One region of the Streptomyces sp. NPDC091376 genome, then DNA from elsewhere that is predicted to be linked to it. Evidence: riboswitches for the same ligand, from Rfam matches in the RefSeq annotation. Region 1 holds a riboswitch; each other region holds the start of a gene.
The links. A riboswitch is a leader RNA that binds a small molecule or an ion and turns the genes downstream of it on or off. The one in region 1 is predicted to bind thiamine pyrophosphate.
Positions count from the first base shown of each region.

Region 2: another riboswitch for thiamine pyrophosphate. It lies ahead of thiO (glycine oxidase ThiO); the one in region 1 lies ahead of thiC (phosphomethylpyrimidine synthase ThiC).
Region 3: another riboswitch for thiamine pyrophosphate. It lies ahead of ACIQMR_RS16870 (thiamine ABC transporter substrate binding subunit); the one in region 1 lies ahead of thiC (phosphomethylpyrimidine synthase ThiC).

Region 1 covers NZ_JBIVUF010000002.1:549,471-559,315, reverse strand. Annotated here, with positions in the region: gene hisC (histidinol-phosphate transaminase) at 1-326, opposite strand, end outside; gene ACIQMR_RS06885 (LacI family DNA-binding transcriptional regulator) at 697-1,809, shown strand; gene ACIQMR_RS06880 (metallophosphoesterase) at 1,984-3,174, shown strand; gene ACIQMR_RS06875 (hypothetical protein) at 3,323-4,147, shown strand; gene ACIQMR_RS06870 (DUF4240 domain-containing protein) at 4,204-4,788, shown strand; gene thiC (phosphomethylpyrimidine synthase ThiC) at 4,850-6,637, opposite strand; TPP riboswitch at 6,630-6,761, opposite strand; gene ACIQMR_RS06860 (YibE/F family protein) at 6,833-8,224, shown strand; gene ACIQMR_RS06855 (SsgA family sporulation/cell division regulator) at 8,270-8,704, opposite strand; gene ACIQMR_RS06850 (IclR family transcriptional regulator) at 8,818-9,597, opposite strand.
Region 2 covers NZ_JBIVUF010000001.1:560,701-570,545, forward strand. Annotated here, with positions in the region: gene ACIQMR_RS02470 (sulfite oxidase-like oxidoreductase) at 1-231, shown strand, start outside; gene ACIQMR_RS02475 (DUF4396 domain-containing protein) at 262-771, opposite strand; gene ACIQMR_RS02480 (deoxyribonuclease IV) at 853-1,716, opposite strand; gene pknB (Stk1 family PASTA domain-containing Ser/Thr kinase) at 1,722-3,644, opposite strand; gene ACIQMR_RS02490 (thiazole synthase) at 3,793-4,587, opposite strand; gene thiS (sulfur carrier protein ThiS) at 4,594-4,809, opposite strand; gene thiO (glycine oxidase ThiO) at 4,806-5,993, opposite strand; TPP riboswitch at 5,991-6,103, opposite strand; gene ACIQMR_RS02505 (NAD(P)/FAD-dependent oxidoreductase) at 6,221-7,462, shown strand; gene ACIQMR_RS02510 (Rv2175c family DNA-binding protein) at 7,553-7,918, shown strand; gene thiE (thiamine phosphate synthase) at 8,034-8,684, shown strand; gene metF (methylenetetrahydrofolate reductase [NAD(P)H]) at 8,761-9,678, shown strand; gene ACIQMR_RS02525 (hypothetical protein) at 9,731-9,845, shown strand, end outside.
Region 3 covers NZ_JBIVUF010000007.1:96,356-106,200, reverse strand. Annotated here, with positions in the region: gene ACIQMR_RS16885 (hypothetical protein) at 1-191, shown strand, start outside; gene ACIQMR_RS16880 (DUF2180 family protein) at 417-635, shown strand; gene rlmN (23S rRNA (adenine(2503)-C(2))-methyltransferase RlmN) at 832-1,938, shown strand; TPP riboswitch at 1,984-2,095, shown strand; gene ACIQMR_RS16870 (thiamine ABC transporter substrate binding subunit) at 2,182-3,282, shown strand; gene ACIQMR_RS16865 (ABC transporter permease) at 3,375-5,000, shown strand; gene ACIQMR_RS16860 (ABC transporter ATP-binding protein) at 5,000-6,028, shown strand; gene ACIQMR_RS16855 (hypothetical protein) at 6,071-7,030, opposite strand; gene ACIQMR_RS16850 (LOG family protein) at 7,191-8,339, opposite strand; gene ACIQMR_RS16845 (hypothetical protein) at 8,382-9,524, opposite strand; gene ACIQMR_RS16840 (ABC transporter ATP-binding protein) at 9,506-9,845, opposite strand, start outside.

The DNA.
Region 1 (9,845 bases):
ATCACCTCGTCGCCCGGGCCCGAGGTGGCCTGCAGCAGCTGCTGGGCGACACCCACCGATCCCGTGCCGGTCGCCAGATGCGAGACGGGCACCCCGAAGCGGTCCGCGAGCTCGTTCATCAGGCCGGTGCAGGCCATGTCCGGGTACCGGTTGAAGGTGCCCGCGGCCGCGATCGCGGTCTCCATCACGCCGGGCAGCGGGGGGTAGGGGTTCTCGTTGGAGGAGAGCTTGAACGCGACCGGGCCGCCGGCAGCGGCGGGCTTGCCCGGCTTGTACGTGGGGATGCCGTCCAGCTCGGCGCGCAGCTTGGGGCTCGTCTCGCTCACCGCAGGTCCTCCTCGACCGTCATACATGCTCACCAATACTGCTCACCCTATGAGGATTCCTGGCCGCTGCGAATGGGTGAGCCCGGAACGCCGGGAATGCCGGAGCCGGGGGGAGCGCTCTCCGATCAACCGCGCGCCGGTGGCTCACGCCGTGGCGCGCATCCCTCGTAGTAGTGAGTTGAGACCTCTTCGAGACCTCGACCATTCGGCAGGCCCATGCCGGTCGACAACCGTGAGACCAGCGTTGGACCTTCCAACTCCCTTTGTTTCAAAGGTAATTGACCGCATCAAGCCATGCAGAAACGTGCCTGTCAACGACTGCATATGCTGGCGGCTCAACCGTCCGCCATCGCCCTACTATCGGCCTGCCATGACAGCAGCAGGGAAGCACCAGGTGAGCCGGACGGAGACATCACGCCGGGGCAGCCGGCCAGGCCGGGCGGGTATCCGGGACGTAGCCGCCGCAGCCGGTGTCTCCATCACGACTGTCTCAGACGCACTGAACGGAAAGGGCCGGCTCCCGGACGCCACCCGCCGACACGTCCGCGAGGTCGCAGACCGGCTGGGCTACCGCCCGTCGGCCGCAGCCCGCACACTCCGTACCGGCAAGTCCGGGCTCATCGGCCTGACGGTGACCACGTACGGGGATGAACCTTTCACCTTCACCGAGTTCGCGTACTTCGCGGAGATGGCGAGAGCCGCGACCTCCGCCGCCCTCGCCCGCGGATACGCCCTCGTCATCCTCCCCGCCACCTCGCGCCACGACGTCTGGTCGAACGTCGCGCTCGACGGCACCGTCGTCATCGACCCGTCCGACCACGATCCGGTGGTCACCGAACTGGTCCGCCAGGGTCTGCCCGTCGTCTCCGACGGCCGCCCCGCCGGCACGCTCCCGGTCACCGCCTGGGTCGACAACGACCACGAGGCCGCCGTCCTCGATCTGCTCGACCACCTCGCCGCCGGCGGGGCCCGCCGGATCGGTCTGCTCACCGGGACCACCACGGACACCTACACCCGGCTCTCGACCACGGCGTATCTGAGCTGGTGCGAGCGGGTCGGCCAGGATCCGGTCTACGAGGCGTACCCCGCGCACGATCCGTGCGCCGGGGCCGTCGCCGCCGACCGGCTCCTCGCCCGGCCCGACCGGCCCGACGCCGTCTACGGGCTCTTCGACCCCAACGGCACCGATCTGCTCGCCGCCGCCCGGCGGTACGGACTGCGCGTCCCCGAGGATCTGCTGCTGGTCTGCTGCAGCGAGTCCACGATGTACGCCAACACGGAACCGCCGATCACCACCCTTTCGCTGAAGCCGCGGCGCATCGGCACCGCCGTCGTCCAGTTACTGATCGACGCGATCGAGGGAATCGGCGACAACCGTCCGGTCGAGCAGGTGATACCGACCGAACTCATCGTCCGGACGTCGTCACAGCGGCGTTCACCACGGACGACCGTGAGTGCCCCACGGGCTTCTTCTCAGGACTAGACCAACGCAATTGGGGCGAAACAGTCGATGAACCGGGGGTGTACCCGGATTCAGCACCCCTGGTGCATCACACAGCACGATCCGCATTCCTATGATGGGCGCACGACACCGCGGTTCGTCCCCGACCAGGCCGGTCCGACGGTGCAGGGTGGCGCGACGGTGGTGGAGGGGTCGATGACTCAGGGGGCCGGTCAGGGACCTGTGGTGCGGACGGCGACGTTGCGTGACTTCCGTGTGCCCCCGTACGCGCAGGTCCCGGTGCAGTCGCAGTCGCTGTCCCATGAGTACGTACTCACACATCCCGAGGACCTCGCGCGTCCCGACGCCGCCGTGCGCCCCGAGGACCTCGCACGCCCCGAAGACGAGGTCCCGCACGCCATGTCGGCCGCGCCGGCCCACCCGGGCAACGTCCTCCCGGACGACGAGCCCCCCGAGGGCTACACCCCCACCGAACGCGATCTTCCGGTCATCAACCGCGGGGACACCCTGCAGGTGACCGTGGCGCCCGTCGAGGCACCGGCCACCGCCCAGGACTGCCTCGGTCCGCTCTTCGTCGTCGGAGATGTCCACGGCTACCTGGACGAGCTCGTCGCCGCGCTCGCCGAGCAGGGCCTCATCGATCCGGAAGGCCACTGGTCGGCGGGCAACACCCGACTGTGGTTCCTCGGCGACTTCACCGACCGCGGCCCCGACGGGATCGGCGTCATCGATCTCGTCATGCGGCTCTCGGCCGAGGCGGCGGCGGCCGGCGGCTACTGCAAGGCCCTGATGGGCAATCACGAGCTGCTGCTGATCGGCGCCAAGCGGTTCGGTGACAAGCCCGTCAACTCGGGCGCGGGCACCGCCACCTTCCAGGCGGCCTGGCTGCTCAACGGCGGCCAGAAGAGCGACATGGACCGTCTCCAGGACGTCCATCTGCAGTGGATGGCCCGGCTGGACGCGGTGGTCGAGGAGGACGGGCATCTGCTGATGCACTCCGACACGACGGCCTATCTCGATTACGGCACCACGCTCGAGGACGTCAACGACAACGTCCACGAGATCCTCAACCGCAACGATGCCGACGAGTGCTGGGACCTCTTCCGCAAGTTCACCAAGCGCTTCGCGTTCCGCGACGAAGACGGCCCGCAGGCCGTGCGCAAACTGCTCGCCACCTACGGCGGCGAGCGTGTCGTCCATGGTCACAGCCCCATTCCGTACCTGCTGGGCGAGGTCGGAACCGAGGACGCCGGAGACGGGGAGGAAGCTTCGCGCCCGGTGGTCGAAGGCCCCCACGTGTACGCGGACGGTCTCGCCATCGCCATGGACGGCGGAGTGACCATGGCCGGAAAGATGCTGGTCGCCCGGCTCCCGCTGCCCGGCTGAGGCAATCCGGGACAGGCGATTTCCGGAAACCCCCTGTCACCCCGTGCCGTAACCGCTCTACCATCGGCTTATCCGTAGCAGGCTCTCCTCCGTTTCCGCCCAACCGCCCTGAAAGCAGGGGCAATCCGGCCCTACGGAGCATCGGGGGATGCACATGAACAGCGCTCCGCACCTGCTGACCGAGGATCGCGCCGATTACGAGCGCATCCTCGACGACGCACTGCGCAACGCGCACGACCGTCCGGGTGTCGACGGCATCGGTGAGCGGCTCAACGCCGAACAGCTGCGCACGATGGCCCTCAACGCCACCGCGCTGATCACCGGTGCCGCCGCCGCGGAGTACGAGCACTTCGTCAAGGTCCGCGAGGAGACGCGCACGTCCGCGGCCTCGTCCGTCAGCCGCTCGGTACTCGGCCCCGCGATGGGCGAGGCATCCGAGGCGGGTGCCGGTTTCGGCGCTGTGCTCACCGTCCTGGCGCCGGTCCTGGCCGGCACCGCCGCGCTGATCTTCCTGCTCTTCGGCTACATCCTGAAGCTGGTCAGCCCCGAGCCCGCCTTCGCGGACACCCTGTTGACGGCGGGCTGGTTCTTCGGGGCGCTCACGGCCGCCGGAATACTCGCCGCCGCGATCGGTCTGCTGATCACGGCACTGCGCAACGGCGCGACCCAGGTTCCCGCCGAGGACGCGGGCGGCGAACTGCCCGACGAGGTGGCACGCGCCAGGGAAGCCTGGCGGCACGCGCTGCTGGAACGCGGCATTCTCCCGTTCCTCCGGGCCGCCCTGGCCGACCCCAGCGTCGATCCCGCCTCCCCGACGCCACCGCGCAGGGTGAACCGGATCCCCAAGATCGGATACAGCGGCCCGGAGTTCTCCAGCCCGAACGAGGGCTCATCGACCGGCTCCCGCCCGACGTTCACCAGCCCGGACTTCACCAGCCCGGACTTCGGCCCCCCGGAACACCAGCCCGAGTAGCCGCGGGCTACTGCACCTCGGCTTGTTGTCATACCGCGATGGCACAGTGCTCCGTCATGAACATCGACCGGTTCTGGCACGTCATCGAATCCGCACGTTCCTCCGCCGCTGCTTCCGGCACGCTCTTCGACGAAGCCCTGGTGGACCTCCTCACCGGCTGCCCGCCGCAGGAGATCCTCGAGTACGCGGAGCGGTTCGACGAGGTGCACGACGCTCTGTACCGCTGGGACGTCTGGGCGGCTGCCTACCTCATCGGCGGCGGCTGCTCCGACGACAGTTTCATGGACTTCCGGGCGGGAGTGATCGCGCTGGGGCGAGACTGGTACGAGCGCACGGCCCTCGATCCGGACAGCCTCGCCGGCCACCCCGGCGTCATGGAAGCCGCCGGCGCCCATCGCGACGAGGCATTGTTCTACGAGGACGTGAACTACGCCGCGAGCGGCGCCTTCGAATCCCTCACCGGAAACCCGGATGCCTTCTACGAAGCCTGGGCCGAGTACAGCTCGGCTGACGAGCAGGACAGCGAGTCAGTGGACATGGGTGAGGACTTCGACTTCGACGACGCGGACGAGATGCGTCGGCGACTGCCTCGTCTGGGAAGGCTTTACCTGGGAGCCGGCGACCAGACGCGGTCGGCCTAGCGAAGGCGACCGGTCGACGACGCTCTGCCGTGCGCCGTCGACCGGGCCATGTCCGAGCAGGTCAGTCCGCAAGGGGCAGGTACACGCGATTGCCCGCCGCGGCGAACTCGGCGGACTTCTCCGCCATACCCGCCTCGATCTCGTCCGTCCTGAGATCACCACCGTGCTCACGGCGGATGTCCTGGGAGATCTTCATCGAGCAGAACTTCGGACCGCACATCGAGCAGAAGTGCGCGGTCTTCGCCGGCTCGGCGGGCAGCGTCTCGTCGTGGAACTCCCGTGCCGTGTCCGGGTCCAGGGCCAGATTGAACTGGTCCTCCCAGCGGAACTCGAAGCGCGCGTCGGAGAGGGCGTCGTCCCACTCCTGCGCGCCCGGGTGTCCCTTGGCGAGATCGGCGGCATGAGCCGCGATCTTGTAGGTGATGACGCCGGTCTTGACGTCATCCCGGTTCGGCAGGCCCAGGTGCTCCTTGGGCGTGACGTAGCAGAGCATCGCCGTGCCCCACCAGGCGATCATCGCGGCACCGATGCCGGACGTGATGTGGTCGTACGCGGGCGCCACATCGGTCGTCAGGGGCCCCAGGGTGTAGAAGGGCGCCTCTTCGCAGATCTCCTGCTGAAGGTCGATGTTCTCCTTGATCTTGTGCATCGGGACATGTCCCGGGCCCTCGATCATCGTCTGTACGTTGTGACGCTTGGCGATCGTGTTGAGTTCCCCGAGCGTCCTCAACTCGGCGAACTGCGCGTCGTCGTTGGCGTCCGCGATCGAACCGGGCCGCAGACCGTCGCCGAGCGAGTACGTCACGTCGTACGCCGCGAGGATCTCGCAGAGCTCCTCGAAGTTCTCGTACAGGAACGACTCCTTGTGGTGCGCGAGGCACCACGCGGCCATGATCGAGCCGCCGCGCGAGACGATGCCGGTCTTGCGGCGGGCGGTCAGCGGCACGTACCGCAGCAGCACGCCCGCGTGGACCGTCATGTAGTCGACGCCCTGTTCGGCCTGCTCGATGACGGTGTCCTTGTAGATGTCCCAGGTCAGCTCCTCGGCGCGCCCGTCGACCTTCTCCAGCGCCTGATAGAGCGGGACGGTGCCGATCGGCACGGGGGAGTTGCGCAGCACCCATTCACGGGTGGTGTGGATGTTGCGGCCGGTGGAGAGGTCCATGACCGTGTCTGCGCCCCAGCGGGTCGCCCAGGTCATCTTCTCCACCTCCTCCTCGATCGAGGAGGTCACCGCGGAGTTGCCGATGTTGGCGTTGACCTTCACCAGGAACCGCTTGCCGATGATCATCGGCTCGATCTCCGGGTGGTTGACGTTCGCCGGCAGCACCGCGCGGCCCGCGGCGATCTCGTCGCGCACGACGTCCGGGGACACGTTCTCCCGGATCGCCACGTACTCCATCTCCGGCGTGATCTCGCCGCGGCGGGCGTACGCGAGCTGCGTCACCGCCTGCCCGTCGCGCCCACGGCGGGGCTGGCGCGGGCGGCCGGGGAAGACCGCGTCCAGGTTGCGGAGTCCACCGCGCGGAGACGTGTGCTTGATCCCGTCGTCCTCGGGGCGGACGGGACGGCCCGCGTACTCCTCGGTGTCACCGCGGCCGATGATCCAGTTCTCCCGGAGCGGCGGCAGACCCCGCCGCACATCCGTCTCGACGTTCGGATCGGTGTAAGGGCCGGACGTGTCGTACAGGGTCACGTCCTTGCCGTTGGTGAGGTGCACCTGCCGGACGGGCACCCGGATGTCGGGGCGTGAGCCCTCGACGTATCCCTTGTGCCAGCCGATGGACTTCCCGGCCTCCGTCGTGCTCTCCGTGCCGGAGGCAGGCGTGCGCGTGTCCGATGTGGTCATGAGACCTACTCCCTACGCCGGCATTACCCGGTAACAGGTTCGGCGGTCGGCGCAGCTGGTCCGTACGAAGTACGGTGGTCAGCGCCCTCTCAGCCCGGTGCTCCGAGCTCCCGCGTGTGCAAAGGTGCCACCACGCTAGCGCCCCGTCGGGCGTGCTGAACAGTGGACCCCTTCCGTTCTTGCGATGATCTGTCGGTGACTTCCTCCCAGCAGACGCCCCAACCCGGTCGCCGAACGGACGGTCCGGAGGTCGGCCATGCCCCTGACCACCCCCCTGTCCACGCACACGGTCACGGTCACGCGCACGGTCACGGGCACACGCCTGCCGCGCCCGTCTCACGGCATCTGCGGCGGGTCATCGCCGCGGTACTGATTCCGTTCGCCGCGGCGGTGGTGGTCGGCCTGGTCGCCCTCTGGCCCGGCGGCGCACCGGCGCACGAGCGCACCGGTGTCGGCTTCGACCGGCAGACCGAGGAGGCCCGGGTGGTCAGGGTCGAGCAGGTCGACTGCAAGGACGTGAACGCGGGACAGGTCCCGCCGACCGGCGACACCTCGACACCCGGAGGGCGTGCAGCGGTCAACTCCCGGCAGGAGGTGTGCAAGAAGGCGACCGTCGAGGTCACGACCGGTAAGGACAAGGGCCGTACGTTCATCGAGGTCGTCCAGCCGGACGCGTCACGTCAGCTGAAGCAGGGCCAGGAAGTGATCGTCGCGTACGCGCCCGACGCCCCGCGCGATCTGCAGTACTCCGTGAGCGATGTGAACCGCGAGTTCCCGATGGCGCTGCTCGCCGGGATCTTCGCGCTCGTCGTGGTCCTCGTGGGGCGGATGCGTGGGGTGATGGCGCTGATCGCGCTCGCGCTGAGCTTCGCCGTCCTGACCCTGTTCATCCTGCCGGCGATTCTGCAGGGATCGAATCCGCTGGTCGTCGCCGTGGTCGGGGCGAGCGCGATCATGCTGATGGCGTTGTACATGTGCCACGGTCTGACCGCCCGTACCTCGGTCGCGGTGCTCGGCACGCTCATCTCGCTGCTGCTGATCGGGCTGCTCGGCTCGCTCTTCATCGGCTGGGCGTCGCTGTCCGGGAACACCGATGACAACACGGGACTGATTCACGGCCTTTATCCGAACATCGACATGTCCGGTCTGCTCCTGGCGGGCGTCATCATCGGCTCGCTCGGTGTGCTCGACGATGTGACGGTGACCCAGACCTCTGCGGTCTGGGAGCTGCACCAGGCGGATCCGGGAATGGGACCACGAGGTCTGTACAAGGCGGGGATCCGGATCGGCCGGGACCACATCGCCTCGGTCGTCAACACGCTCGTACTCGCCTATGCGGGCGCTTCGTTGCCCCTGCTCCTGCTGTTCTCGATCGCGGAGTCGAGTGTGGGCACGGTGGCGACCAGCGAGCTGGTGGCCGAGGAGATCGTCCGGACCCTGATCGGTTCGATCGGCCTGGTCGCCTCGGTACCGGTGACCACGGCGCTGGCGGCGCTGGTCGTCTCCGCCGACCGGCCGGGGGGCACCGTGACGGGCGCGATGACCGGCGCGGTACGGAGCAAGGGCCGCCGTCGGCGCGCGAAGTAGCGCCCTCTCCGAACCGGCGCTGTGCCGCGCGGCGTTCGGCTGCCGTCAGCCGGCGGCCTCCTCGGCCAGAATGCGCCCCAGGGCGGCCTCCAGGTTGCCCTCGAAGTCGCCGAGCGTGCGCTCCTGCCCCAGCGGGACCAGCTTGTCGGTCCGGTCGAGGAACGCCACGAGGGGCGCGGCGCCGGCCCGGAACAGTGCCCGGTCGAGGCCGACCTGCAGCCGGATGTGCACGTCGGACAGCCCTTCGGGCTCCGTCGGCGCGATGTGCACATCACCGTCGCCGCTGGGCCCGTTGATCCCGTCGAGCAGCAGCTCCCGGCCGAACGCCCAGGTCACAGGCGCATCGCCGGGCAGGTGAAAGGTCATCCGCACCGCATAGGGATCTCTCGTCTCGTACGTGAGCTCCACAGGGATCCGGAAGGAGAGCTCCTCGGAGACCAGGAAGCTCATCAGGACCTCGGCCTGAACCGACTCGCGCATCGTGTTACCCCGCAGTGGATGAAGCACTCGTGAAAACGGCCAGGAATGATCCCCCATGGCCCTCGTGACGACATGGTGCTGTACGTCACCAGGAGATCACAAGGAGTAATTTTTCAGATACTGATAGAGAAAGCGAACGGACTGAGCAGACGTCCGATACCACTGCGTAGTTGTTCGACTGCGGGCAGCAATCGATCTTCCTGCTGGAGGGGGAGGGAAATCGCCATGGCGGCGGCTGTGCTTCCGACCGTGATCGGAATAGCCGCACAGACCGTTCCCAAGGCATATTCTTGTCGCTCGATCACCGGTTGCATCCGGCCCGTACCGCCGATCCGTTCCAGCAAAGTCCCCCGGTCGCGCACCGTATAGGGAGTGATCCTCTCGACGGGATGACGGTCGAGATGATCTTTTCTGGCCCGTTCGTCGAGCTGGCCCAGCAGGCACTGACCCAGTGCGTGCGCGTGCCCCGTCTCGCGGAAGTCGGCCCATTCGTCGACAGCGGGTGCGTACGGGGTGTCGGCGACGGCGACGAGTTCGATCTCGTCCTCCTGGTACACGGCGAAATAGACGGGTACGCCGATCGCGTCCCGCCAGTGCGCCAGGGATTCCTCGATCTTGGTGCGACGATTCTGCATCGCCTTGCTCATCGCGAGACGTACCGCTGCCTCGCCGAAGACGAACACGCCCCTCTCACGCCGGAGATAGCCCTCGTGCACGAGGGTCCGCAGCAGGTGGTAGGCGGTGGGAAGAGGCAGTCCTGCCTCACGGGCGAGCTGCTTGGCGGGGGCTCCGTCGGTGTGGGAGGCCACGGCCTCCAGGAGTCTCAAGGCCCGTTGTACCGAGCCGATCAGAGTGGGTGGAGCGGTCGAGGTGGGCGCGGAACTGGTAGCCATGGCCGTGGCCAAAGGTCACCCCCAGGCATGGTGACGGGCGGTCCGCCCGCGCGCGGGGGCCGCCCCCGCGCGCCCGCCGTGCTCCCTGATGGTCCGGGGTGCTCCTGAGATCAACGTCGGGAACTTCCCAGGAAGTCGTACTCACCTCTGTCGTACAGACCGCTGTTCAACGGCGGTCGTCGACCCGGGCCTCTCAGGGGCGGCAGAGGCTTGCCACTCTAATGGCAGCCTCCGGCCGGCCGCGGGCA
Region 2 (9,845 bases), on a different contig from region 1:
GCCACCCACAAGGACGGTGAGCTGCTCACCGCCGAGCACGGCTTCCCGCTGCGGCTCGTCGTACCGCACCTGTACGCCTGGAAGGGCCCGAAGTGGGTGCGGGGCGTGGAGTACATGACCGCCGACCGCCGCGGCTTCTGGGAGGAGCGGGGCTATCACAACCTCGGCGACCCCTGGCGCGAGCAGCGCTACTCGTACCAGGAGCAGCCGGGCGACGGGCCCGAGTTCTGACCCGACCCGGGTTCCAGGAGCCGGTCCGGCCTAGTGGTACTGGTGCACCACCGCGTGGCCCTTGCCGCGGCCGATCATCCACTTGTTGACCGGAGTCGTGACCAGGAACGCGACGAGGAAGGCGAAGGCGAGCGCGCCCCAGAACAGCCCGTCCGACAGATGGGCGTCCATCGCGCCCGGAACCAGCAGCAGTACGCCGTTGTCGACGAGCTCCATCACGGCGATGGAGAGCGTGTCGGCGGCGAGGGCGACACCGATCGCGGCCTTCAGGCTCAGCCCGGCGCGTACGACCGCCCAGAGGGTCAGCGAGTACCCGAAGAAGAACGCGAGGACGATCGCGAGAACCATCGTCGGGACGGTGCCCCAGCCCAGGGCGGTGCCGATGACCATGCCGAGGACCTCGCCGACGGCACAGCCGGTGAGGCAGTGGAGGGTGGCCCTGGCGGCCGTCGGCCAGTCGGCCGTGGCCCCGTGTCCCTCGTGGCCCGCGTGCGCGCCGGACTGTTCGGTGCGGTGATGAGCGTGTGCGTCGTGCTGCATGAGACAACCCCCACAGCCGGGTAGCGGTTCCTTCCGACAGCGGGAACCGTATACCCCCCCAGGGTATTCCTCAAGGAATCCTCAGCCGTCGCGGAGCTTCTTCAGCAGCGCCACATCGGCTGCGTACGTCTCCTTCCCGTGCCGCCCGCCAGGGGTCTCGATGATCAGCGGCACGCCGTCCGCCGCAGGGTGGCGCATCACCTCACGAAAGGCGTCCTCACCGATGTGACCGGCGCCGATGTTCTCGTGGCGGTCCTTGCGGGCTCCCACGACATCCTTGGAGTCGTTCGCGTGGATCAGCTTCAGCCGCCCCTCGCCGACCGTGCTCACCAGCAGATCCAGCGCCCGTCCGGCACCGCCCGGCGCGGCCAGATCGTGGCCGGCGGCGAAGGCGTGGCAGGTGTCCAGACAGACGCCCAGCCGGGGATGGGCGTCCAGCGCGTCGAAGTACGGGCCGAGGTCCTCGACCAAGGAGCAGAGCGAGAAGCCCTGACCGGCGGTCGGCTCCAGCAGCAGGAACGGGTCGTCGTCATGCGTGAGCTCGTCCAGCAGCGGCAGCACCAGCTCCCGTACCTGCGCGAGCGCCGTCGCGCGCGTCCGGCCCCCCGTCGCCGACCCGGTGTGCACGACCACGCCCAGCGCGCCGATCTCCCGCCCACGGCGCAGTGAATGACGCAGCGACTCCACGGACCGCTCGGCGGTTTCGGTGCTGTGCGAACCGAAGTTGATCAGATACGGCGCGTGGACGTACGCGGGTATGCCCTCGGCCGCGCACTCCTCACGGAACCGCTCGTCCTGCGCCGGGTTCCCCGGTGGCGTCGCCCAGCCGCGCGGATTGGCGACGAAGACCTGGACGCTCTCGGCGACGATCTCGCGGGCGTACGTCAGACCCGTCCTGGCCAGGCCGCCGGCCACGGGGACATGGGCGCCGACAGGGCTGTGCATCGGATCTAGATCCCCTTGGTCTTGATGGTGATCGTGCTGCCCTCGGGAGCCTTGCCGCCGCCCTCGACGGACTGGCTCTCGACGGTGTCGCCGAGGAACGGGAAAGCGCGCTCGACCTTGACCTCGAAGCCGGCCTGCTCGAGCTCGCTCCGTGCGTCTTCCAGCTTGTCGCCGGTGACGTCCGGGACCGCGATCATCCGGGGGCCCTTGGAGACGGTGAGGGTGATGGTGTCCCCCGTGGCGGCCTGCCGGCCCTCGGCGGGGGACTGGGTGGCGACGGTGCCGGCGTCCGCGGGGGAGTGGACCCGCCCGGCGGCCACCGTGACCTTCAGCCCGGCGTCCTCGAGGGTGCTCGTGGCGTCCTCGACGGACTCGCCGGTGACGTCCGGGACGTCGACCGGGGCGCCCTTGCTGACGACGAGCGCCACCGCGGAGTCCGGGCGGCGGTCGGTGCCGGCGGCCGGGTCCGAGCTGATGACCACGCCCTGCGCGGCCTCCTCGCTGAACTCCCTGGTGACCACACCCGGGGCGAGCCCGACCCTGCGCAGCGCGCTCCGCGCCTCGGCGAGGGGTAGGCCCTCCACCTTCGGGACCTTGACGATCTCGGGGCCGCGGGAGATGACGAGCGTCACCGAGCCGTTGTCGCGGATGCGTCCGCCGGGGTCGGGGTCGACGTCCATGACGGTGCCCCGCCGGTAGACGTCGCTGAAGCCCTTCGTCGTCCGCTCCACGTCCAGGCCGGCGGCGGTGAGCCGCTCCCTCGCCGCGGCTTCGCTCTGACCGAGGACGGTGGGCACACGCGTGAACTGCCCCGAGTTGATGTACCAGACCCCGGCGCCCACACCGAGAACCAGCAGCACCGCGACGACGGCGGCCAGCATCCCGCGCCGCGGGACCGGGCGACGGCGGCCCCGGGCGGGCCGCGCGGGACCGGGCGGCGGCATCTCCAGCCGGCTGGTCCGGTGGACCGCTTCCCCCTCGGTGGGCAGCGGCCGCGCGATCACGCTCGTACGGTCCTCGGCACGGGCGGCTCCGCCGGGGTCCGCGGTCCGCGCCCGCGGCGGCACGGCGTCGAGCTGGTCGTCGCCGAGCGCGGCACGCGCCTCACGGGTCCCCGCGAGCAGCGCGACGGCGTCGTACGGACGTGCCCGGGGATCGCGGGCCGTGGCGCTCGCGACGAGCCCGTCCAGCTCCGGGGCGAGCCCGGGTACGGCCGCGGACGGGGCCGGCACGTCCTCGTTGAGGTGCTGGTAGAGGACCGCGGCGGGGGTGTCGCCCGAGTGCGGTTTGCCGCCGGTCAGCATCTCGTAGAGCACGACACCGCAGGCGTAGACGTCCGCGCGGGTGTCGGCGGTGCCCGACTCGATCTGCTCCGGCGCGAGGTACGAGACGGTCCCGAGCACCGACCCCGTGGTGTTCGTCACGGACCCCACGGCCCTGACCAGCCCGAAGTCGGCGACCTTCACCCTGCCGTCGTCCCCGATGAGGACGTTCTCCGGCTTCATGTCCCGGTGCACGAACCCGGCCCGGTGGGCGGCGCCGAGCGCGGCCAGCACCGGTTCGAGGATGTCCAGCGCCGCCCGTGGCTGGAGCGCACCGCGCTCGCGCAACACGTCGCGGAGGGTGCATCCGGGTACGTACTCCATCGCGAGATAGACGTACGCGCCCTGCGCTCCCTGGTCGTACACCCCCACCACATTCGGGTGGGACAGCCGCGCCACGGACTTCGCTTCCCGGATGAAGCGCTCGACGAACGTGGCGTCCGTCGCGAGATCCGGGTGCATCACCTTGAGGGCGAGCACCCGGTCGAGCCGGGTGTCCACGGCCCGGTAGACCGTGGCCATCCCGCCGACGGCGACGCGCGCGTCGACGCGGTAGCGGCCGTCGAGCACCTGCCCGACGAGGGGGTCCTGAAGGGTCGTATCCACGCGGTTGAGTCTACGAGCCGTGCCAGGTGCTCCGGCCACCCTCGGGCGGGGCGGTGCCCGTACTGCAGCGCACCTGTGACGCGCGCGCCCACGCCCGGACCCGCGCGCCCCCGAACCTCCTCGCCACCGCCCCCGGACCCCTGGGTACTCAGAACGCAGGGCGCTCCGGGTCCAGGGCCGCCCGGCCCTCCACCGGGGAGGACGCCTCGGCGAAGTGGCGGCGGGGGATGCGGCCCGCGCGGTGGGCCAGGCGGCCCGCCTCGACCGCGTGGCGCATGGCCTCGGCCATCAGCACGGGCTCCTGCGCACGGGTGACCGCCGACGCCAGCATCACCGCCGAGCACCCCAGCTCCATCGCCAGCGCCGCGTCCGACGCCGTACCCGCGCCGGCGTCCAGGATCACGGGGACCCCGGCCCGCTCGGTGATCAGCTGGAAGTTGTGCGGATTGCGGATGCCGAGCCCGGAGCCGATCGGAGAGCCGAGCGGCATGATCGCCGCGCAGCCGGCGTCCTCCAGTTTCCGGGCGAGGACGGGGTCGTCGTTGGTGTACGGCAGCACCGTGAAACCGTCGTCGACGAGCACCTCCGCCGCGTCCAGCAGTTCGATGGGATCGGGCAGCAGCGTCCGCTCGTCCGCCACCACCTCCAGCTTGATCCAGCCGGTCCCGAGGGCCTCGCGGGCGAGCCGTGCGGTCAGCACCGCCTCGCCCGCGGTGAAGCAGCCCGCGGTGTTCGGCAGGACCTGGATGCCGAGGCGGTCCAGCACGGAGAGCACGGATCCGTGCACGCTCGGGTCGAGACGGCGCATCGCCACCGTCGTCAGTTCCGTGCCGCTCGCGATCAGCGAGCGCTCCAGTACGTCGAGGCTCGGCGCCCCGCCCGTCCCCATGATCAGTCGGGACGAGAACTCCACTCCGCCCAGCAGAAAACGGTCGTCGGCCATGACTGGTCAGCCTCCCTGGACTGCGGTGAGGACCTCGACGCGATCACCTTCGCCGAGCAGGGTCCCGGACCATTCGCCGCGCGGGACGACGGTCTCGTTGACGGCGGCGGCGACCCCGGACGGCGCGGCGGTGAGCATGGCGACGAGTGCGTCGAGCGTCGTGCCGGTCGCGATGTCGCGCGGTTCCCCGTTCACGGACACGGTGTTCATGGGCGCGGTCATGCGGACAACTCCTGTCGAGCGGGAGACGGAGCGGAAGAGAAGCGGTGCGGGCTGAAGGCGCGTGCCTCCTCCGGAAGGCCACCGGTGACCAGGACGTGCGCCATGACATCGCCGGTCACCGGGGTGAGCAGGACGCCGTTGCGGTAGTGACCGGTGGCGAGCAGCAGACCCGGCAGTTCCGAGGGCCCCAGCATCGGGGCGTTGTCCGGGGATCCCGGGCGCAGCCCTGCCCGGGTCTCGGTCAGCGGCAGTTCGGTGAGGCCGGGCACCAGCTCGTGCGCGTCGCGCAGCAGCTCGTAGACGCCGCCCGCCGTGACCGTCGTGTCCCAGCCCAGCTCCTCGCTGGTCGCGCCCACGACCAGCTCGCCGTTCTCGCGCGGCACGAGATAGACATGGCTGCCGCGCACCACGGCCCGCACCGTGCGGGACAGGAACGGCGCGTAGGTCTCCGGCACGGTCAGCCGCAGCACCTGCCCCTTCACGGGCCGTACCGGAGGGAGCACCTGCGGGGGTACCCCGGCCAGCCGGCCGCTCAGACTGCCCGCGGCCAGCACCACCTGGTCCGCGGCGACCTCGCCGCCGTCGGCGAGCACGGCTCCGGTGGCCCGGTCCCGTGCCACGGACAGCCGCTCCACCCAGTGGCGGTGGAAGGTCACCCCGGCCCGCTCGCAGGCCACGACCAGCGCCTTCGCCAGCCGTCGCGGATCGATCTGGTGGTCGCCGTCCACCCGCAGCCCGCCGCGCACCCCGGGTGCCAGCATCGGCTCCAGGCGCCGGCACTCCCGGCCGGTGAGCCAGTCCGACTCCAGCCCGCAGCGCTGCTGCAGGGCGTGCAGATCCCGCAGTCCGGCCCGGTCGTCGGCGTCGAGCGCGACGGCGAGCGTCCCGCAGCAGCGGTATCCGGTGTCCTGGCCGCTCGCCTCCTCCAGCTCGGCGACGAACTGCGGATAGCGCCGGGCGGAGGCGAGGTTCAGCCCGAGCAGGGTCTCCTCGCCGTAGTGGAGCTCCGTCACGGCCGCGAGCATGCCCGCCGCGACCTGGGCGGCTCCGCCGCCCGGCGCGGGATCGGCGAGCGCGGTCCGCAGCCCGCGCTGGGCCGCCCGCCAGGCCGTGACGAGGCCGATGATTCCGCCCCCGATGACGAGGACGTCCGCGGATCGTCCTGGTGAATGCGCTGGACGCATACGTCTTCAGACCCTCCCTTCGCCGGCATGACCCGGATCAGGTTCGTACGGTCGGAGGCCGCCCAGCCTCCCTCTCAGCCCGGTGCGTCCGGGCTCCCGCGAGTATCGGTACGGTGGCCAGCCTAACCCCGCGGCCCAACGGGCAGTAGGGGAGCCCGGGCCCGGTCCCGCCGGGGCGAGGGGCGGTTCGCCTTCCTGACGTTTCGTCAGATGGTTAGGGTGGCCGGGTGAGTGAGACCGAGCAGACGGCGCAGAGCCGCCGTGTCGTCATCGTCGGCGCGGGCATGGCAGGCGTCCAGACCGCCGTGGCCCTGCGTGAACAGGGCTTCACGGGCAGCATCACCCTCATCGGCGCCGAGCCCCACCAGCCCTACGACCGGCCGCCGCTCTCCAAGGCCGTCCTGCTCGGCACGGCGGAGGGCTCCGCCTTCGATGTCGATTTCGAGGCCCTGTCGGTGGACCTGCAGCTCGGCCGTGAGGCCAGTGGCCTGCGGCCGGGGGCGCACGAGCTCGACACCCCGGCCGGTCCCGTCGCGTACGACGTCCTCGTCATCGCCACCGGCGCGGAACCGCTGGCCCTGCCCGGCACCGAAGGCGTCCCCGGCGTCCATCTGCTGCGCACCCTGGACGACGCGGAACGGCTGCGTCCGGTGCTGCAGCGGCAGCACGACATCGTGGTCGTCGGGGCCGGCTGGATCGGTGCGGAGTTCGCCACCGCCGCCCGCGAGGCCGGGTGCGCGGTCACCGTGGTCGAGGCCGCCGACCGTCCCCTTCCCGGCGCCCTGCCCGCCGAGGTCACCGCCCCGATGACGGACTGGTACGCCCAGAGCGGCGCGGAACTCCTCACCGACGCGCGGGTCGCCGCCGTCGAGCCGGGCACGGTCGTCCTCGCCGACGGTCGTCGGCTGGCCGCCGGCGCCGTCGTCGTCGGCATCGGCGCACGCCCCGCCACCCGCTGGCTCGCCGGGTCGGGAATCGACCTCGGCGCCGACGGCTCGATCACCGCGGACGAACGACTGCGCACCTCACTGCCCGATGTGTACGCGGTCGGGGACTGCGCCTCCTTCCCGTCCGGCCGCTACGGGCAGCGGCTGCTCGTCCACCACTGGGACAACGCGCTCCAGGGCCCGCGCACGGTCGCGGCCAACGTCATCGGCGCCGACGCGGGACGGCCGGCCGAGCCGGGGGAGATCTACGACCCGGTGCCGTACTTCTGGTCCGAGCAGTTCGGCCGCTTCGTGCAGTACGCGGGACACCACGGCGGCGCCGGAACCCTCGTCCGGCGAGGCGACCCGGCCGACGCCTCCTGGTCGGTGCTGTGGCTGCGGGACGGGATCCTCGTCGCCCTCCTGGCGGTAGGCAGGCCCCGCGACCTGGCCCAGGGGCGCAGGCTCATCGAGTCCGGGGCCCGGCTCGACCCGCAGCGCGCCGCCGACCCGGCCGTCCCGCTGAAGGCGGCGGCGCTCTGAGGTGCCGCCACGCCGTCGTTGTCCCTCTGAAGGCCGCAGCTCAGGCGGGCCCGGCTACCGACTGTCAGTCCGGGATGGCAGGCTTGTCCCGTGACCGAGATTGACGCAAAGATCGATGCTCTCGTCCCCGCCTGGCTCCACCTGCCGGACATCGCAGAAAAGCTCGATGTCGAGGTGACGCGCGTGCGGCAGCTGGTCAAGGAGGGCCAGCTGATCGCCGTGCGCCGCGGTGAGAACCGGACGCTCCAGGTCCCGGCCGCCTTCATCAAGGGCGACAAGGTCGTCAAGGGCCTCTCCGGCACCCTGACGCTCCTGAAGGACGACGGCTTCACCGACGAAGAGATGCTGGAGTGGCTCTTCACTCCCGACCCGACCCTGCCGGGAACCCCCGTGGAGGCTCTCGGGGAGAATCGCGGCACGGAGGTGAAGCGCCGGGCACAGGCGCTCGCCGTCTGACGTCGCTTCCCGCATCGCCCGACCTGCACACCGCTCGACGCGGTGCGCGGACCGCAGTCCGGCCACCCGGCCGGACCCGGTCCGCGCACCGCCGACCCACCGGGGGGTATCACCCATGTCCGATTCCCGTGCGCCGCTGTCCGACGCCCGGCTCTACCTCTGCACGGACGCGCGCAAGCGCCAGGGCGACCTCCCCGAGTTCCTGGACGCCGTCCTGTCCTCCGGGGTGGACATCGTGCAGCTGCGGGACAAGGGCATGGAGGCCGGTGAGGAGCTGGAGCACCTCGCGGTCTTCGCGGACGCCTGCCGCCGCCACGGCAAGCTGCTGGCGGTCAATGACCGGGCCGATGTCGCCCACGCCGTCCGCTCCGACGTGCTGCATCTGGGCCAGGGCGATCTGCCCGTGCCCGCCGCCCGGGCGATCCTCGGGCCCGACGTGCTGATCGGCCGCTCGACCCACGCCACCGAGGAGGTCGACGCGGCGGCGGCCGAGCCCGGCGTCGACTACTTCTGCACCGGCCCGTGCTGGCCCACCCCGACCAAGCCGGGCCGCCACGCCCCTGGCCTGGACCTCGTGCGGTACGCGGCCGCGCTCGGCCAGGACCGGCCCTGGTTCGCGATCGGCGGGATCGACGCGGGCAACCTCGACCAGGTCCTGGAGGCGGGCGCGCGGCGCGTCGTCGTCGTCCGGGCGATCACGGAGGCCGACGACCCGGCCGCGGCAGCCGCCGGTCTCACCAAGCGGATACGGTCCTACGCCCAGTAGGCCGTTTCATGAGCGATCGGTGTCCGATGGGTGGAATACGGTTGGGAGACCGGTGGGCCCTGGATAACCTGCGAGTATGGCCCTCGGCACAGCTTCCACCCGGACGGATCGCGCACGTACCGTGCGCGAGCTGCTCGCCACCGACAAGACGTCGTACTCGTTCGAGTTCTGGGCGCCCAAGACGGAGAAGGGTGAACGGAACCTCTGGAACGCGCTGCGGCGGGTGGAGGCGGTCCAGCCGAACTTCGTCTCGGTGACCTACGGAGCCGGAGGCTCCACCCGGGCGGGCACGGTGAAGGCGACCCAGCAGATCGCCGCCGACACCACGCTCACGCCGGTCGCGCACCTCACCGCGGTCAACCATTCCGTCGCCGAGTTGCGGAACATGATCGGCCAGTACGCCGACGCCGGGATCAGGAACATCCTGGCGGTCCGCGGCGACCCGCCGGGCGATCCCATGGGCGAGTGGGTCGAGCACCCGGACGGCGTGCGCTACGCGGCGGACCTGGTCAGGCTCATCAAGGAGTCGGGCGACTTCTGTGTCGGTGTCGCGGCCTTCCCCGAGATGCACCCCCGGTCGGCCGACTGGGATTCGGACGTCCAGCACTTCGTGGACAAGTGTCGTGCCGGTGCCGACTACGCGATCACCCAGATGTTCTTCCGGCCCGAGGACTATCTGCGGCTGCGCGACCGGGTCGCGCAGGCAGGCTGCGAGACCCCGATCATCCCCGAGATCATGCCTGTCACCAGCGTCAAGCAGATCGAGCGGTTCGCGCAGCTCAGCAACGCGTCGTTCCCGCCCGCACTCGAACAAAGGATCCGCGCCGTCGGGGACGACCCCGCCGCTGTACGCTCCATCGGTATCGAGTTCGCAACGGAGTTCTGCGCGCGGCTGCTCTCCGAGGGTGTCCCCGGATTGCACTTCATCACGCTCAACAACTCCACGGCGACGCTCGAAATCTACGAGAATCTCGGACTGCACCAGCAGTCGTGACCGGCCGTATCCGCCGCTACCCCGGGCGGAGGGCCGCAGGAGAGGGGCGGGCATGGGCTGGACGGTGCTCTACATCGCGTTCGGCATTGTCGCGCTGTGGCTGCTGGGCGAGGTGCTGCTGCAGTACAAGGCGAGGCTGCGCTGGCGGCTGGTCGCGTTCGTCGGAT
Region 3 (9,845 bases), on a different contig from region 1:
GCCTGGCCGCCCTGCGCGCCGCCCTGGACGACGTGGACTTCTCCCGCCTGCCGTCCCGCCCCACCGGGCCACCCGTCATGGACGGCCTCACCCGCGTCGTGGTCCACGACGGCCACACCGCGGTCGACGACGGCACCGACACCCCTGCGGCGCTCGCCGGCGTCTACGAGGCGCTGCCGCCCCTGACCTGACGGTCACCGCTGCCTCGTCCCGTTCCTTCGGAATGCGCACCGGCCATGCCGGAGGCACGCTGGAAGGGCGGCTTCTGAGGCCTCCCTACCAGTGATGATGCTCAACTCTGGGTACACCGAAGCTTCGTCGGCCGGCGCCGTGACGGGGGGGGCGTCATCGCCCTCCTGCGCCTTCTCGCCGGCCAGCGGTATGGGAAGGCTCAACAGTTCGGAAGGGCGGTCGCCATGCATTGCTATGACTGCGCCACTGACGCGCTCCGACCGGTTCAGGCTGTCGCTGTAGCCACGTGCGCCCGATGCGGTGCCGGGATGTGCCGCACGCATCTGCATGTCACCAGCGATCCGGTGCCCGGTGTGCCCAACCCCCCGCCCAGGCCCAAAGCCAGACGACTGACGTGCGGCGTGTGCTATTCAGCGGAGAGCGCGGCCGCCGATCCTGCCTGATCGCCCCGGACGGACGCCCGCTGCGAAGAACCCAGGACCAGTCTCTGACCTGCGTGGACGCTCGATGGGACGGCTCAGGTCCTGGCCGTACGCGGGCCGTCGCAGGAGGGCCGGACGGCCGGAGCCGGCCCATGCGACCACTGCGCGCAGATGAGGGCCTGGGCCGGGCGAGTGGATCTGCGACACTGGTACGGCCATGCCTAAGCCCGGAGAACTCACTTTCGTCGCCCCCCGCGGAGCCAAGAAGCCCCCGCGGCACCTCGCCGACCTGTCGCCCGCAGAGCGCAAGGACGCTGTCGCCGCCATCGGCGAGAAGCCGTTCCGCGCGAAGCAGCTGTCGCAGCACTACTTCGCGCGGTACGCCCACGACCCCGCCCAGTGGACCGACATCCCCGCGGCCGCGCGTGAGCGGCTCGCGTCGGAGCTGCTGCCCGATCTGATGTCCGTCGTCCGGCACATCTCCTGCGACGACGACACCACCCGCAAGACGTTGTGGCGGCTCCACGACGGCACGCTCGTCGAATCCGTGCTGATGCGCTATCCGGACCGGGTCACGATGTGCATCTCCTCGCAGGCCGGCTGCGGAATGAACTGCCCGTTCTGCGCCACGGGCCAGGCCGGGCTCGACCGCAACCTGTCCACCGCCGAGATCGTGCACCAGATCGTCGACGGCATGCGCGCCCTGCGCGACGGAGAGGTCCCCGGAGGCCCGGCGCGCCTGTCCAACATCGTGTTCATGGGCATGGGCGAGCCCCTGGCCAACTACAAGCGGGTCGTCGGCGCCGTCCGCCGGCTCACCGACCCCGAGCCGGACGGGCTCGGCCTCTCCCAGCGAGGAATCACCGTCTCCACCGTCGGCCTGGTCCCGGCGATGCTGCGCTTCGCCGACGAGGGCTTCAAGTGCAGGCTCGCCGTCTCGCTGCACGCCCCGGACGACGAGCTGCGCGACACCCTCGTCCCGGTCAACACGCGCTGGAAGGTGCGGGAGGTCCTGGACGCCGCATGGGAGTACGCGGAGAAGTCCGGCCGCCGCATCTCCATCGAGTACGCCCTGATCCGCGACATCAACGACCAGGCATGGCGCGGTGACCTGCTCGGCCGTCTCCTCAAGGGCAAGCGGGTGCACGTCAACCTGATCCCGCTCAACCCCACGCCGGGCTCGAAGTGGACGGCCTCCCGTCCCGAGGACGAGAAGGCCTTCGTCGAGGCGATCGCCGCCCATGGCGTGCCGGTGACCGTCCGGGACACCCGGGGCCAGGAGATCGACGGAGCCTGCGGACAGCTCGCGGCCTCCGAGCGCTAGCAGCCCGCCCGAAGGGCCCATGTAATCTAGGCTCGAAACATCTTCATATTCCGACAGGGGAGCGCCACAGCGCTGAGAGTGCGGCAACCGTCAAGGCCGCAGACCCTCTGAACCTCGCCCAGGTCATTCTGGGTAGGAAGTTCGGACGAGACTCAAGCTGTTGCGCCCTGCCCGTCTCCGGATGTCCGATCCGGAGACGGGCAGGGCCGCGTCTCTTCCTGGTCATGCCCAGGAGGAATCTCAGTGAGCACCACCAAGAAGATCACGGTCACCGTGCTGGCCGCCGCCCTCGGCGTCAGTACGCTCGCGGCCTGCGGCGGGGAGTCCAAGGACGACTCCGCCGGTCAGGGGGCCGGAAGCGGTTCCAAGACCGTGACGCTCGTCAGCCACGACTCGTTCAACGCCTCCCCGGCGGTGCTGAAGGAGTTCACGAAGCAGACCGGCTACACGGTCAAGGTGCTGAAGAGCGGCGACGCGGTCGAGGCGCTCAACAAGGAGATCCTCACCAAGGGATCCCCGCAGGGCGACGTGTTCTTCGGGGTCGACAACACCACCCTCTCGCGGGCCCTCGACAACGGCCTCTTCACGCCGTACGAGGCCAAGGGCCTGGACCGGATCCCCGAGGCCGTGCAGCTCGACGGCGGCGAGCACCGGGTCACGCCCGTCGACACCGGCGACATCTGCGTCAACTACGACAAGAAGTACTTCGCCGACAAGAAGCTCGCCCCGCCGCGGACGCTCGACGACCTGATCAAGCCCGCCTACAAGAACCTCCTCGTCGTCGAGAACGCCGAGCGCTCCTCGCCCGGCCTCGGTTTCCTCCTCGGGACCGCCAGCGCCTACGGCGACGACGGCTGGCAGGACTACTGGAAGAAGCTGCGGGCCAACGGCGTGAAGGTCGTCGACAGCTGGGAGCTCGCCTACAACCAGGAGTTCTCCGGCTCCGCCGGCGGCAAGGCGGCCAAGGGCGACCGGCCGCTCGTCGTCTCGTACGCCTCCAGCCCGCCGGTCGAGGTGCTGTATGCCAAGCCGCAGCCCAAGGAGGCTCCCACCGGGGTCTCCACCGGCACCTGCTTCCGCCAGACCGAGGCCGCCGGCCTGCTCACGGGTGCGAAGAACGAGGCCGGCGGAAAGGCGCTGCTGGACTTCCTGATCAGCAAGAAGTTCCAGGAGGACATGCCGCTCAACATGTTCGTCAACCCGGTGGTGGGGGACGCGAAGCTCCCCGCGCTGTTCACCGAGTTCGGTGAAGTGGTGGCCGAGCCGCGGACCATGACTCCGGAGAAGATCGCCGACAACCGTGACCAGTGGATCCAGTCGTGGTCCTCACTCGTCCTGAAGTAGCCGAATCACCCGGTGGTGACGCCGACCCGCGCGGGAGGACCTCCGCGCGCGGGTCCGCGTCCCTGCGCGGGAGCGCGACCCGGCTCGCGCTGATGGCCGTGCCCGTCGCGTTCTTCGCGCTCTTCTTCGCCTACCCCGTGACCGCGATCGTCGGCCGCGGGCTCCAGGCGGACGGCGCCTGGCGGTTGGGCCGCATCGGCGAGGTCCTGGGCCGGTCCGACATCCTCGACGTCCTCTGGTTCACCGCCTGGCAGGCGCTCGCCTCCACCGGGCTCACCCTGCTGATCGCCCTTCCCGGCGCGTATGTGTTCGCCCGCTTCGACTTTCCCGGGAAGCGGTTGCTGCGGGCGGTCGTCACCGTGCCGTTCGTCCTGCCGACGGTCGTGGTCGGCACCGCCTTCCTGGCCCTCGTCGGCCGCGGCGGACTGCTCGACGAGCTGTGGGGCGTACGCCTCGACACGACCGTCTGGGCGATCCTGCTCGCCCATGTCTTCTTCAACTACGCCGTCGTCGTACGGACCGTGGGCGGCCTGTGGGCACAGCTCGACCCGCGCCAGGAGGAGGCCGCACGCGTCCTCGGCGCGGGCCGTTTCGCGGCCTGGCGGCGTGTCACCCTGCCCGCGCTGACCCCGGCCGTGGCCGCCGCCGCGCTGATGGTGTTCCTCTTCACCTTCACCTCCTTCGGCGTCGTCCAGATCCTCGGCGGACCGGCGTTCGCCACGCTCGAGGTGGAGATCTACCGGCAGACCGCCCAGGTCCTCGACCTGTCGACGGCCGCCGTGCTGACGCTCGTGCAGTTCGCGGCGGTCGGCGCGATCCTCGCCGTCCACGCCTGGACCGTGCGGCGACGGGAGACCGCGCTGCGGCTCGTCGACCCCGCACACACGGCGCACCGGCCACGCGGCGCGGGCCAATGGGCCCTGCTCGCGGCCGTCCTGACCACCGTCGTCCTGCTGATCCTTGCGCCGCTCGCCGTCCTGGTCGAGCGGTCGCTCGCCGAGGGGGACGGGCCCGGCGGCTACGGTTTCACCTTCTACGAGGCCCTGCGGTCGGCGGAGGCGAGCGGCGGCACCTTCCTCGTACCTCCGCTCGAAGCCGTCGGGAACTCCCTCCAGTACGCACTCGCCGCCACCGCCATCGCGCTCGTCATCGGCGGTCTCGCGGCCGCCGCCCTCACCCGGAGGGCGGGCCGGCTGGTCAGGGGCTTCGACGCGCTGCTGATGCTGCCGCTCGGAGTCTCCGCCGTCACCGTCGGCTTCGGATTCCTCATCACTCTCAATGAGCCGCCGCTCGATCTGCGCACCTCCTGGATCCTGGTGCCGCTGGCCCAGGCCCTGGTGGGGGTGCCCTTCGTCGTACGGACCATGCTGCCGGTGCTGCGGGCCGTCGACGTACGGCTGCGCGAAGCCGCGGCCGTCCTCGGCGCCTCGCCGCTGCGGGCCTGGCGCGAGGTCGATCTGCCGCTGGTGCGCCGGGCGCTGCTCGTCGCCGCAGGCTTCGCCTTCGCCGTCTCGCTCGGTGAGTTCGGCGCCACCGTCTTCATCGCCCGGCCCGACAACCCGACGCTCCCGGTCGCCGTGGCGCGCCTCCTGGGCCGCCCGGGTGAGCTCAACTACGGCCAGGCGATGGCCCTTTCGACCATCCTCATGCTGGTCTGCGCGGCGGCCCTGCTGCTGCTCGACCGGCTCCGTCCCGACCGTTCCGCCGGGGAGTTCTGATGCTGACGATCGAGGACGCGACCGTACGGTTCGGCAGGCGGACGGCGCTGGACGCGGTGGATCTGGAGGTCGCCGACCACGAGATCGTGTGCGTGCTGGGGCCGAGCGGCAGTGGCAAGTCGACGCTGCTGCGGGCCGTCGCCGGGCTGCGGCACCTCGACGGCGGCCGGGTTCTGCTCGGCGGAGCCGACCAGACCGGAGTGCCGGTGCACCGGCGCGGGGTCGGCCTGATGTTCCAGGACCACCAGCTCTTCCCGCAGCGCGACGTCGCGGGCAACGTCGCGTTCGGCCTGCGCATGCATGGCGTACCGAAGGCCGAACAGCGGCGTCGTGTCGAGGAGTTGCTGGAACTGGTCGGCCTTCCGGGCGCCGCGAAGCGGGCCGTCGCCGCCCTCTCCGGCGGTGAACAGCAGCGGGTCGCCCTCGCCCGCGCCCTCGCGCCACGGCCACGGCTGCTGATGCTCGACGAACCGCTCGGCCAGCTCGACCGTACGCTCAGGGAACGGCTGGTCGTCGAACTGCGCGACGTCTTCGGCCGGTTGGGTACGACGGTGCTCGCCGTCACTCATGACCAGGGGGAGGCCTTCGCGCTCGCCGACCGGGTCGTGGTCATGCGGGACGGGCGGATCGCCCAGAGCGGAACGCCGCGCGAGGTGTGGCAGCGGCCCGCTTCCGAGTTCGTCGCCCGTTTCCTCGGCTTCGACAATGTGGTCCCGGCGACGGTGACCGGGGTGACGGCGGAGACTTCCTGGGGGAGGATCCCCGTCCCGGCGGGTGCTCCTCAGGGCGCGTGCCGGCTGTTGGTGCGGCCTGCGGCGGTACGGCTCGGTCCGCCGGACGCGGGGCTGCGGTGCGTGGTCGAGTCGCTGACCTTCCGCGGCCACCATGTCGCCGTACGGCTGAGGCCCTCCGGAGCGCCGCCGCTGGAGGCCGAATGCGGGCTGAAGGACGCGCCTGAGGTGGGGGCGGAGGTCGGAGCGGGTTTCGCCGCGGAGGACGTGGTGGTGCTGGCGCCGACCGCCGGCTGACCGGGCGTCCGTACGCGTACGGACGCCCGCCCCGTCCGGCCTTCACGCCGCCGCCCTCACACCCCCGACAGGCTCGACACCGGCTCCGGCCGCCCCGGGCTCCACGGGTGCCGGTCCCGGCGTACCGGCCTCGCCGCCGTGTCCTTCCGGGTCGCCGAACCACGCCACCGCGACGGCGCCCGCGACCGCGAGCACGAACCCGGTGATCGCCGCCCAGGCGAACCCGGGCCGTGAGGAGTCGCCCAGCCACAGCACTCCGATCATGCCCGGCAGGACGGTCTCTCCGACGACCAGCGCAGCCGTGGCGCCGTTGACCGAGCCGATCTGCAGGGCGATGGTGTGCAGATACATTCCGCCGATCCCGGCCACCAGGATCGCGTAGAGCGCCGGGTCGGACAGCAGGGCGCCCAGGTCGAACGGGTCGATGCCGTTCAGCACGCGCACCCCGACGCCGAGTGCGCCGAACCCGAGGCCGGACAGCAGACCGGCCAGGATGGCGGCCCGTGCTCCCAGAAGACGTACGACGACGGTGCCGCCCACCATCAGCAGCAGCGAGACCGCCAGCAGCCACCAGTGCGTGGAGATCGGCGTGTGGCCGCTGCCTTCCGGGCCCGCCGCGGTCGCCAGCAGCACCAGCGCGGAGCAGACCACGGCGATCGACGTCCACTCCGCGCGGTTGAGCCGGATCCCGAGCAGCTTGACGGCCAGCACCGCCGTGATCACCAGATTGGCGCTGATCACGGTCTGCGACAGGAAGAGCGGCAGCAGCCGCGCCGCGAGCGCGCCCAGCCCGAACCCCACGAAGTCGAGGATCGTGCCGACGATGAACTCCCAGGTCATCGCCGCCTTGGCGGTCGAGGAGAGACTCGGCCCGCCGTGCTGGGTGACACTGCCGGCGGCAGCCTCCCGGCGGGCCGACTTGCGCGAGCCCACGGCCTGGAGGACGGAGCCCGTGCCGTAACAGATGGATGCCGCCACGGCGGTCAGCAGTCCTATGAGCACCAAAAGCTCCGTTCACGTCTGGTCGGTCCTGTTCGTTCCGACTGCCAGACGTCGGTTTCGGTGCGGAAGTTGCCTTTCCTCTTCAGCCGGCCTTCAGGATGGTCCTTGAGTCGGACTCACGACGGTCCTGCGGGCGGATCCTTCGGACGGACCGACACCGTCAGGCGGACTGCCCTGCCGACGTGAGCCGCGCCAGCGCCTGCGGCACCTCGTCCACCGAATCCACCAGAGTGATGCGGGCGTCCATGGAGCGGCTGTCGGCCAGGGCCCGCAGGAGCGGCCAGGCCGGGAGCTTCTCCGTCCAGTGGGCGCGGTCGACCAGGACCATCGGGGTCGGCTCGCCACGCGACTCGTAGTAGTTCGGGGTCGCGTTGTCGAAGATCTCCTGGACCGTGCCCGCCGCGCCCGGCAGGAAGACGACGCCGGCGGTGCAGCGGGAGAGGAGCCCGTCCTCACGGGTGGCGTTGGCGAAGTACTTGGCGATGTGCCCGGCGAACGGGTTGGGCGGCTCGTGGCCGTAGAACCAGGTGGGGATGCCGATCGAGTCGCCGCCCCGCGGCCAGCGGGAGCGCACCTCGAAGGCCACCGCCGCCCAGTCCGTGACGGACGGGGTGAACGAGGGGGCCTTGGCGAGGAGTTCGAGTGCCTCGTCGAGCATCGGGTCGGGGTGCGGGGCGGCGTACGCGCCGAGGTTCGCCGCCTCCATCGCGCCGGGGCCGCCACCGGTGGCGACGGTCAGTCCGGTACGGGCCAGGGCGCGACCGAGCCGGGCGGCTCCGGCGTACGCCTCCGTGCCGCGGCCCATCGCGTGACCGCCCATCACACCGACCACGGGAACGCCGTTCAGCAGTTCGTCGAGGGCGTCCGAGACCGCGTCGTCGTGCAGGGCCCGGAGCATCGAGGCGTAGATGTCCCGGTCGGCCTTGGTCTCCTGGAACCACTCGTAGGTGAGTGCGTCGCAGGTGATCTCGTAGCCGCCGTCGGCGAGCCCGTCGAACAACTCGTCGGGGGAGTACAGCAGACCGCGGTACGGATCGAACGGCAGGTCCGGTATCGGCGGGAAGACGAGCGCACCGTCCGTGCGGACCTTGGCCGCGGCGTCGGGCTCCATGGCGCAGCCGAGGAACATCGCGCCCGTGGTGTCGGCCGAGAGCAGTGCGAAGGTGCGTCCGGTCAGGTCGACGGACTGGACACGGTGTCCCGCGAGGCTGCCGCGTCGTGTGACGACCTGGTCGAACTCCTCCAGCGTCTCGATCTCCCGGTCGTCGTCGAACGACGACCCCAACCGCGGCCTCTTAGCGTCCACCATGCGCTCACGATAGGCCCCGCGCCCGGGGCCGCCGTGCCCGGGTCAGCGCCGCAGCGGCAGCGCGGCGAGTTCCGCGACCGCCCAGGTGATCGGGGCGAAGACCGCCAGCAGCACCACCGCCCGGAGCGCGACGGTCGCGCGCAGGAGGCCCGCCGGGGCGCCGAGATCGAGGAGGCCCTCCCGAGTCGTGGCACGGGCGTGCTTGGCCTCCAGGGCCGAGGTGAGCAGCGCCGCGACGGTGCAGGCCACGACGAGTGCCGCGCCGAGCCCGGTCAGCGGGCCGAACGGCTGGGGCCGTTCCCCGGCGAGCGCGGAGGCCGCGATCAGGGCGGACACCACCGCGCTGACGACCCCGAGCGGACGTCCGATGCGGCGCGCGTCGTCCATCAGGGCACGCCCGGCGAGCAGCCGGACGGCCCCGGGGTGCAGGGACTGCAGAACGCGCCCGCACACGTGGGCGATGCCGGGGCCCGCCATGGCGAGGCCCACGGCGGTGAGGGTCCAGCCGGCGAGCACGCCGGCCGGTGTGCCGCCTCCGCCGCCGGTGCCCCGGCCCGCGTACGCCTCGACCGCGGCTCCCACGGCCGTCAGTGCGACGCCCCAGGGAAGTCCGCCGGGCGGGGCCTCGAAGGCCGGTTCGGGCTCGTCGTCATCGACGCCCTCGCCCCAGGCCGAACGGCGCGGGCGCAGCGCGAGCGCCGCCGCCCCGGCTCCCACGACCGGTACGAGCGCGAGGAGCAGGAGCACGGCGCCCAGGGGCAACGGCTGTCCCGCGGCGAGCAGTTCGGCGGCGTCCCCGTCGAACGGCATCCCGGTCAGATCGCCCCGCAGATGCAGGAAGAACAGCAGCGCCACCATGCTGCCGAGGGTGCAGGACACGGCCGTCGACGCGGCGGCCAGCGCGGTCAGCCGCACCGGTCCCAGACCCACCGCGGACAGCCCCTGCCGGGGCCTCGCGCCCGGGTCCGTGCGCGCCACGGCGACGGCGAACTGGACGGTCGCGGCGAGCGGCGCGAGACACCACGCCAGCCGCAGCAGTGCCGGGTCGGTCGGATGCGGGCCGGCCACCGCGTAGGACAGGGTGCACAGCAGAAGGAAGCCGACTCCCGCGGAGGCCGCCGCGACCATCAGCCGGCGCAGCAGGACCAGGGGATGGGCACCGCGGGCTAGACGGAGAGCGAGCACGCGGCCCGGCCTTCCGCCTCCGTGCCGTTCGCCGGGTTCACGCGCCGGCCGTCGATCAGCGACACCGCGCGGTCGGCGAGCGTCGCGACCTCCTCGTCATGGGTGGCGAGCACGACGGTGATGCGATGCGAGCGGGCCGCGGTGGTGAGCGTGCGCAGCACCTGGGCGCGGTCCGTGCTGTGGAGCGAGGCGGTCGGCTCGTCGGCGAAGAGCACCGCGGGCGTGATGGCGAGCGCGCGGGCGAGGGCGATCCGCTGCCGCTGCGACTGCAGCAGCGCGCGGGGGCGCTTGCGCGCGCAGCCGCCGATGTCGAGCCGCTCC